One region of the Pararhizobium sp. IMCC3301 genome, then DNA from elsewhere that is predicted to be linked to it. Evidence: riboswitches for the same ligand, from Rfam matches in the RefSeq annotation. Region 1 holds a riboswitch; the other holds the start of a gene.
The links. Region 1 has a riboswitch for thiamine pyrophosphate ahead of RAL88_RS06640 (ABC transporter permease). Riboswitches for the same ligand answer to the same signal wherever they lie in the genome.
Positions count from the first base shown of each region.

Region 1 (4,211 bases):
AGGCCGCGCTCTTTCATGAAGGCTGCAAAGCGTTCATAGCGTGCCTTGTCGAACGCAAGCGGACGCTTGGCAAAGCGCGGCAGCGTATCGAACCAGGCCCTGCGGTTCAGCTCATCATCCAACTCGGGATAGGCCTTGACGAACAGCGCCAGCGCCTCCTCCGGATGGTTGGTCAGATAGATCGTGGCCGCCTCCACAGCATTCATAAATTTGCGGAAACGCGGATCGCCAGTCTTGTCCATATGGGCAATCAGGATCAGTTCATCATAGACCGGCACACCGTGTTCTTCGGGATAAAACGCTCTGCCCGGCCGCTCAACCAGATCCATTTGATTCAGTTCAAAATTGCGAAACGCACCGATGACCGCATCGACATTGCCGCTGATCAGCGAAGGTGACAGGGAGAAATTCACATTCACCAATTCCACATCATCAAGGCTGAGCCCGACACCCTGAAGCATCGCCCCGAGCAGTGCATCTTCAAAGCCACCGACCGAAAAGCCGACCTTTTTGCCCTTCAGATCCGACAGCGACTGGATGGGACCGTCTGCCAGCACCACCAGGGCATTCAGCGGTGTTTCCACCAATGTCCCGATCCAGGCCACCGGCAGTCCTTCCTTGATCTGCAGATGCAGGCTGGGCTGATAGGAAATTGCAATATCGCCCTGCCCGGCCGCCACCAGCCTTGGCGGCGCTGAGGGATCAGCCGGGGCGACTAAAGTCACATCCAGCCCTTCGCGCGCAAACAGTCCGAGTTCCTGGGCAATGATCAGCGGTGCATGATCCGGATTGACGAACCAGTCGAGCAGTACGGTCAACTTTTCCTGAGCCTGCGCACTGGCAATGCCGGCAAGAACAATAAAAACACTGAGAAAAAAACGCATGAGACATATCCTGTTCAGGTGGAGGTAAAAACGCCTGGTTGATTTTCCGGCATCCAGAAAACCAGCCGCCGTGTCAGTTGATCGGTTCCGATGCGCAACACCACAACGAACACCGCAAGTATGAAAAGCGCCGCAAACATCAGATCTGTCTGCATCCGCCCATTGGCGTGCAGCATGACAAATCCAAGACCGGCGGAAGACCCGACCCACTCGCCAACAACGGCGCCGATTGGCGCCAGACTGGCACCAACACGCAGGCCCGAGGACAGCGAGGGCAACGCGGATGGCAGCCGCAAATGGAGCAGGCTCTGCAGCGGGCTTGCCCCGGCAATTCGCCCCAGATCCAGCAAATCGGGGTCCGTGCGCCGCAGACCATCGAAAAACGCTGAGGTGATGGGAAAATAGATAATCAGTGTTGCCATGATGATCTTGGAGGCCAGGCCAAAACCGAACCACAGCACCAGCAGCGGAGCGATGGCAAATACCGGCAACGCCTGGGTTGCCAGCACTACCGGAAATACCAGCCGCGCAGCGGAAGCAGACAGTGCCATGCCAAGACCGGTCACAACGCCCAGCACAAGGCCGAGCACTAGACCTATGAGAATTTCACTTGCCGTAATGGCGGCGTGGCCAAGCAGATAGGAAAAATTGTTGTAAAGACTTGCCATGACCTGGAACGGCCCGGGCAGCACAAACGGCGGCAGATCAAACACAGACACGATTGCCTGCCACGCCGCCACCAGCACAATTGCAATTGCGATGGCCCGTAGCAGCCGCGCGAAGGCATTTTGAGCCCAAGCCTGCACGCCGGTCTTTACGCCGGTCTGCCTCACTTTGAAATTGAAAAACTGGCGCGTCACGCGGCTCGGCCCATCAAGGTTGAGGACCATGCGGAAAGGTGCGCATAACAGACATCAGCGCTTTTCGTCCCTTCGCCGGCATGATCCGGATCAGGTTCAAAGGGTCCGGAAACGCGTGCTCCCGTTCCATCTTTGGAACAACAGCCTGCTTCCATCTCAGCCCCGTTAACGCCGGGACACCCCTCGAAACAAATTCAGTCTAATGGACATCTTATCAATGTCCAGTCATTTGACCGCGTTGGCATAACCGCAGGCACGGCACATATTATAGGGTCTAGTTGCCCTGTTCCCAGGCGTCCAGCGCCTGGGAAAATACAACGTCACCCTCGCGGCCTTTTTCCAGCGTGATGATGGCCCGCTTGTTATTTTTGTAACGAACCGGCAGATCAAACCACGAGCCTTTGCGCAGCAGATCAAGGTTTTTGGCAATATTCTCAGGTGTCGCAGAGAGCGCCAGCCAGAACAGGGTATCAGACACTTTGACACCGGCCGATGCCAGCAATTCGCCCTGCGCCTCTTCGCTGGATTTCAACAACAGTGCCGGAATATCATCGATTCCACCGCCAACCTGTCTGGGCGGAGCCTGATATGAAATTTCAACGAGGTGGCTGGCTGATGACATCGATGGATCGTCATTCTTGCGGATAATGATATCAAGGGTCAGTCTGCGTTGCGGCACTTCAACACGGCCCACGATCACAGGCGATCCGCCTTCTTCCCGCAAGCTCCACGTCGTGCCGCCTCCGACAGCCTGGGATTCATCCGCAGTAGCCCCTTCTTCATACAGGATGGCGCGTTGTGGCAGCACACCTTCGCCAACTGCAGCGCTGACGTCGCCGCGTTCGATATTCGGGTTCATCTGCCCCGAATCATCGATGATGCGGCCGTCATTTTTGACCGACTCGGCCGGTGCAGCCACTGTCGGCGCTGCACCATTTGCCGCATCATTGGCATTGACCCGTCGTGGCCCATCGCCCGATGAACTTTCGCCAATCGCCGGCTTCAGCGGATTGACATCATCATTGCCATAGTCGAGCCAGCTCTCGAAATTGGCCATCACCGTGTCCTGGTTTTGATAGGCCCACCAGCCAGCGGCTCCCAGTCCAATAAGGAAAATCAACAGCAGCCATGGCCAGACCCGGCGCCGCCGACGGACAACCACCCGGTCCTGATCGTCGTCATAGTAATCATCTGAGTAAGCGCGTTCGCGCCCGCCCCCACCACGGCCGCTTTCTTCTCCACGGCGTCCATTGCGCCCGCTACGACCAGAACGGTTATTGCGCGGTTGTGCACGCTCGCGCTGCATTTGCTCTTCATCGAAATAATCGTCCTGATCATCCGCGACATCTGCAACGTCATCCATATATGGATCATCCAGCGCCGGGGCATCATAATACTCGTCGCGGCTGCTGCGCCGGGAAAGTCCGGGGCGCTGGCCCCGTTCAGGTGCCGGTTCGGCGGACTGAGCGCGTGCCGTTTCGCGCATTGCCGACTCTGCTTTCGGCCGCACCGGCTCGCGCAGGGCGGATGTTGCTCTGGAAGGAGCATCGCCCAGCGAACGCGCGGAAGCAACTGCAGCATCAAACGCTGCCACAGACGCCGCAGCCGGTTCAGCCCCAGCAACCGGAGCAGCTACTGGCTCGGACCTCAGCCGCGGCTGAGGAGCAACTTCGGACGGATTAGGCAAATCGGCAGCAACCGGCGTGCTGGCCGAGCGCCGCATATTCTCGGCTTCATCCTGAACTTGGCGCGAGGAACGATGAGCCCGGAAGCTTGCCTCTTCCTCCTCCTGATGCGCCAGCCGTGCCGTGTTTTCACGCTCGGAGTTGGTGATGATCTTCCCGGAAACATAATCCTCTTCAACGACACGGATACTGTCTTCCAGTTCAAGCCGCTGACGCGACACTTCTGATGGCGGCAGAGCCGGGTCCATGGCATCAAGTTGCCGGCTTATCGCGGTCCTGGCACGATCATAGACAGATCGTCGCGCCTGACCCGTTGCCACGGGAAGTGCTTCAATCGTTTTTCTCAACACTTTATAAAAATCAGCCATACGCTTACACTTTATCCAATAGTTCTCGCCCGGCAGTTGTCAGAACATTAATCATGAAACGGGTCGTGCACAAGAATTGTGTGATCCCGTTCCGGACTGGTTGACAGCAGTGCCACCGGCGCGCCAATTAATTCCTCGACCCTGCGAACATATTTTATTGCCTGGGCCGGCAGTTCAGCCCAGCTGGTTGCACCCGCTGTCGTGGCGTTCCAGCCCTCAAAACTCTCATAGATCGGTTCGATGCGGCGTTGCCCGCCCTGCGATGCGGGCAGATGGTCGATCATTTCTCCATCAAGTCTGTAACCGGTACATATCTTGATTTCTTCCAGCCCGTCCAGAACATCAAGCTTGGTCAGCGCAATGCCATTCATGCCGCTGGTACACACAGTCTGCCGTACCAGCACCGCATCGAAC
Region 1 covers NZ_CP132336.1:1,377,687-1,381,897, forward strand. The annotation lists gene RAL88_RS06635 (ABC transporter substrate-binding protein) at 1-884, opposite strand, end outside; gene RAL88_RS06640 (ABC transporter permease) at 899-1,774, opposite strand; TPP riboswitch at 1,795-1,938, opposite strand; gene RAL88_RS06645 (hypothetical protein) at 2,019-3,797, opposite strand; gene RAL88_RS06650 (adenylosuccinate synthase) at 3,845-4,211, opposite strand, start outside.

Region 2 (4,211 bases), 1.8 Mb from region 1:
ATCTGCGCCCAGCAGGACGGCAGCTTCATGCAAATTCGGGGTGATGATATCCGCTACAGGAAGCAGATCGCATTTCAGACTTTCAACGGCATTTTCCGAAAGCAACAAATCCCCCGAGGTGGTGACCATCACCGGATCGAGAACAATTTTTTGCGCGCCATGGTGCGCCAGCCCGGCAGCTACAATCCTGATGATGGGCGCTTGCGACAACATGCCGATCTTGGTCGCCGCAACGTTGAAATCGGAATAAACCGAATCCATCTGGGCGGCGATAAACGCCTCTGGAACGTCATGAATTGCCGACACGCCAATGGTGTTTTGCGCGGTTAACGCCGTCAGGACGCTGGCGCCATAGACTCCGAGGGCGGAAAAAGTTTTCAAATCCGCCTGAATTCCAGCTCCGCCACCGGAATCCGAACCGGCAATGGTGACAGCAATCGGTGTGTTTATCGTGCTCATCAGGACCGTGCCCGCTGAATTGTGTCGCGAAAGGCCGCAGCTGCGCCCCGAACATCATCTTCCATGAACAGCGCAGAAATAAGCGCCACGCCATCGGCTCCCGCTTTTACCAACTCAAACGCGCTATTGCGGTCGATGCCGGCAATCGCGCCAACAGGGATCGGCTCTGCCATTGTGGTTCGGCACAGGGCGGCCAGTTCAACCCATCCGTCGATGCCGATACTAGTTGGATTGTCCTTGGACCGGGTCTCAAATACACCACCAATGCAAACATAGCTCAAATCCTGGCGGGGGAGCTGCATTGCCTGCTGCCTGGTTTTCACCGACAGGCCGATTATGGCACCGGGGCCCATTAGCCTGCGCGCCTCGGCCACCGGCATATCGTCCTGGCCGAGATGAACCCCGTCCGCCCCGATTGCCAGAGCGACATCCACCCTGTCATTGATCAGGAATGGCACCCGGCCGGCAATGGCGGATTTGATGGCCTTGGCATGAGACAGCATGTCCCGCGTTGAACCGAGTTTGTCGCGCAGTTGCAGCAGGGTGCAGCCCCCGGCAATTGCAGCATCAGCCAGAGTGTCCAGATCGCGCCCCAGGCTGCGCTGCGGGTCGAGAATGCCATAAAGTGTCAGATCAACGGGCCTCATGACAAATGTCCGAATTTTTCAATATCCGCAGGTGTAAGCCGGTACAGTTGGTCCAGAAAGGCCGGGACAAAACTGCCCGGACCCTGTGCTTCAGCGGCGGCCAGTTGCCCGGCAACGGCAAAGCTGACAAGAGCCGCGACAACGGCCAGATAAGGCTCTTCGCTGGTTGCCAGAAAGGCTGCCATCACCGCACCCAGTGCACAACCGGCCCCGGTCGTTTTCGCCATCAACGGATCGCCATTGTGTAAAGCGATGATGCGGTTGCGAAAGCGGATTGTGTCAGTCTCTCCGGTTTGCGCCACAATGGTGACGTCATCATCAGCATTCAGTCCCGAGACTTCCTCTGCATTGCCGCGCATCGCGGTTGGCCCCAAGCTCAATAGTGTGTTTGCCAGCGCCTTTCGCGAGGCTGATCGATGGGCAAAAACGGGGTCAAGAACAAAGGGACGGCCAAGTCCAAGCGCTGTTTCCGCGGCAATGCGTGCCGCTTTGCTGCGCTCCGCATCCAGTGTGCCCAGATTGATCAGAACGGCATCGGCGGCGCTGACAAAGCCACCGGTCTCCTGCGGAGCAATGGTCATTGAGGGTTCGGCACCCAGCGCCAACAGTACATTAGCGGTCAATGTCTGGGCCACGGAATTGGTGATGCAATGCACGCGCGGCTGCCTGCTGCGCACCCTGTCCAGCAGGATTGCGGCTTGCGTCTTCAAACAATCGGGAGATAAGCCTTTATCGAGCAAACCTCATTCCCTCCGCCAGCATGATCTGGATCAGGTTGTCAGGGTTGGTCACATGCCTCTCAGCCGACCGCCACCGTGGCAATCGGCACCCCTATGAGTGAAAAATCATTTACCATATTTCAGCAATTAAGCAATGCACAGCTTCAGGTGACGCTGCGCCAACCGTTTGAGCCGATAATCGGGCCGAAGCATGGCAGGCACCAGAGCGGAGCATATCCGCTCCCGGATGAAACCATCATGCGATTTTCTGCAAGGCCTCCCAGACACGCGACGGAGTGGCCGGCATATCGATATGGGTCAGTCCCGCGCCGTGGCTGAGTGCGTCGACAACCGCGTTCATGACAGCCGGACAGGAGCCGATCGAGCCGGCTTCCCCTGCCCCCTTGATGCCAAGAGCATTAGTCTTGGAGGGGACATTCCGGGTCTGGAAATTAAAATCCATAATATCATCGGCGCGCGGCATGCAATAATCCAGAAAACTGGCTGACAGGAGCTGGCCATCCTTGTCGTACACAGTGTGTTCAAGCAATGCCTGCCCGATCCCCTGGGCCACACCGCCATGGACCTGACCCGCCAGCAACATCGGATTTACGGTGACACCGAAATCATCGACAATGGTATAATTGAGAAGTGTCGTAACTCCGGTCTGCGGATCAATTTCCAATTCCACCGCGTGCGTGCCATTGGGATAAGTCGCCTCGTTCTGCCTGAATTCTTCCAAAGCAAATAGCTGTTCGCCGCTTTTCTCACTGCTTTTTTGGGCGATTTCTGCAAGGCTGATCTGCCGGTCGGTGCCGACCACTCTGACAACACCCTCGCTCAGTTCCAGATCCCGGGGTGCCGCTTCCAGCTCGTCAGACGCTTTTTCCTTGATCTTTTCGGCAAGCGACTTTGCCGCCCATTCCACTGACACAGCGCCGAGGGGAATCGACCGGGAACCACCGGTTCCCTTGCCCTTGCGAACCCGGTCGGTATCGCCCTGAACCACATTGATCCGATCATAATCCAGCCCGAGATGTCCGGCGATGAATTGCGCATAAGCTGTCTGATGGCCCTGCCCGTTTGACTGGGTTCCGATCAGCAGCGTGACGCTGCCATCATCGTTCAATTCAATGCGGGCCTCTTCCGATCCCGCGAATGCACAGGCTTCAACATAAGTGGCAAATCCAAAACCGCGATATTTGCCATTTGCCGCGCTCTGCGCGCGGCGCGCTGCGAACCCGGCGACATCGGCATTGTCCAGGGCAGCTTGCATCTGACCAGCGAAATCGCCGGTATCATACATCCGGCCACCCGGGGTGTGATACGGCATCTGCTCCGGCCGGATGAAATTGCGCCGCCGGATTTCAGCGGGATCAAGCCCGGATATCCGGGCAGCTTCATTCACCAGACGTTCAATATGATAGGCTGCTTCGGGGCGGCCCGCGCCCCGGTAGGCGTCCACAGGAACAGTATTCGTGTAAACGCATTTCACAGTGTAATCCATCACCGGAATATCATAGCAACCGGTGGCCATGGTGAGCCCGAGATAGGGAATAAATGGTGCATATTGCGACAGATAGGCACCCATATTTGCTGTCAGATCGACCCGCATGGCGAGAAACCGCCCGTCTGCATCCATGGCCAGTTCGGCGGTCAGAACATTGTCCCGGCCATGGGCATCCTGAAGAAAATGCTCCGAGCGGTCGCACACCCATTTGACCGGCGCGGCAAGCGCCTCGCTGGCCTTTATAACCAGCGGATATTCCTGATATACAAAGGCCTTGGGGCCAAATCCTCCACCCACATCCGGCGTGATGATCCGCATGCGTGCCGGTTCAATCCTGAGGATGTTTTCGCATATGATATCGCGCATGCCATGACCACCCTGAGTGCCCAAGGTTACCGTGAACCGGCCGCTCTCGGCATCGTATTCAGACAGGCAGGCGCGCGTCTCCATGTAGTTGCAGACCAGGCGATTGTTGATGATATCCAGCTTCGCGATTTTATCGGCTGCGGCGAAGGCAGCCTCGGTTTTCTCCGTATCACCACGATGGATCAGATTGGCCATATTGGACCCAAGTTCCGGCCAGACCAGCGCTGCGTCCTCATCAAGAGCGGCAGCGGTGTCCACAATCACATCCAGTGGATCGTAATCGATATCCAGCAATTCGGCTGCGGCCTGGGCCTGTTCGAGCGTTTCGGCAACGATGAAAGCAACCGCGTCTCCGACATGCCGGACAATCTGCTTTGCTAAAACCGCATGCTCTGTCGCCGCTGGCATCGTGCCGTCCGGCTGGCGTTCCATACCTTCACATGGCAGGGGCCCAAGATCGTCAACATCGGCTGCCGTCCAGACCAGCTTAACACCCTGGTACCCTCTTGC
Region 2 covers NZ_CP132336.1:4,180,518-4,184,728, reverse strand. The annotation lists gene thiD (bifunctional hydroxymethylpyrimidine kinase/phosphomethylpyrimidine kinase) at 1-459, opposite strand, end outside; gene thiE (thiamine phosphate synthase) at 459-1,106, opposite strand; gene RAL88_RS19895 (hydroxyethylthiazole kinase) at 1,103-1,846, opposite strand; TPP riboswitch at 1,837-1,949, opposite strand; gene RAL88_RS19890 (xanthine dehydrogenase family protein molybdopterin-binding subunit) at 2,082-4,211, opposite strand, start outside.
Region 2: another riboswitch for thiamine pyrophosphate. It lies ahead of RAL88_RS19895 (hydroxyethylthiazole kinase); the one in region 1 lies ahead of RAL88_RS06640 (ABC transporter permease).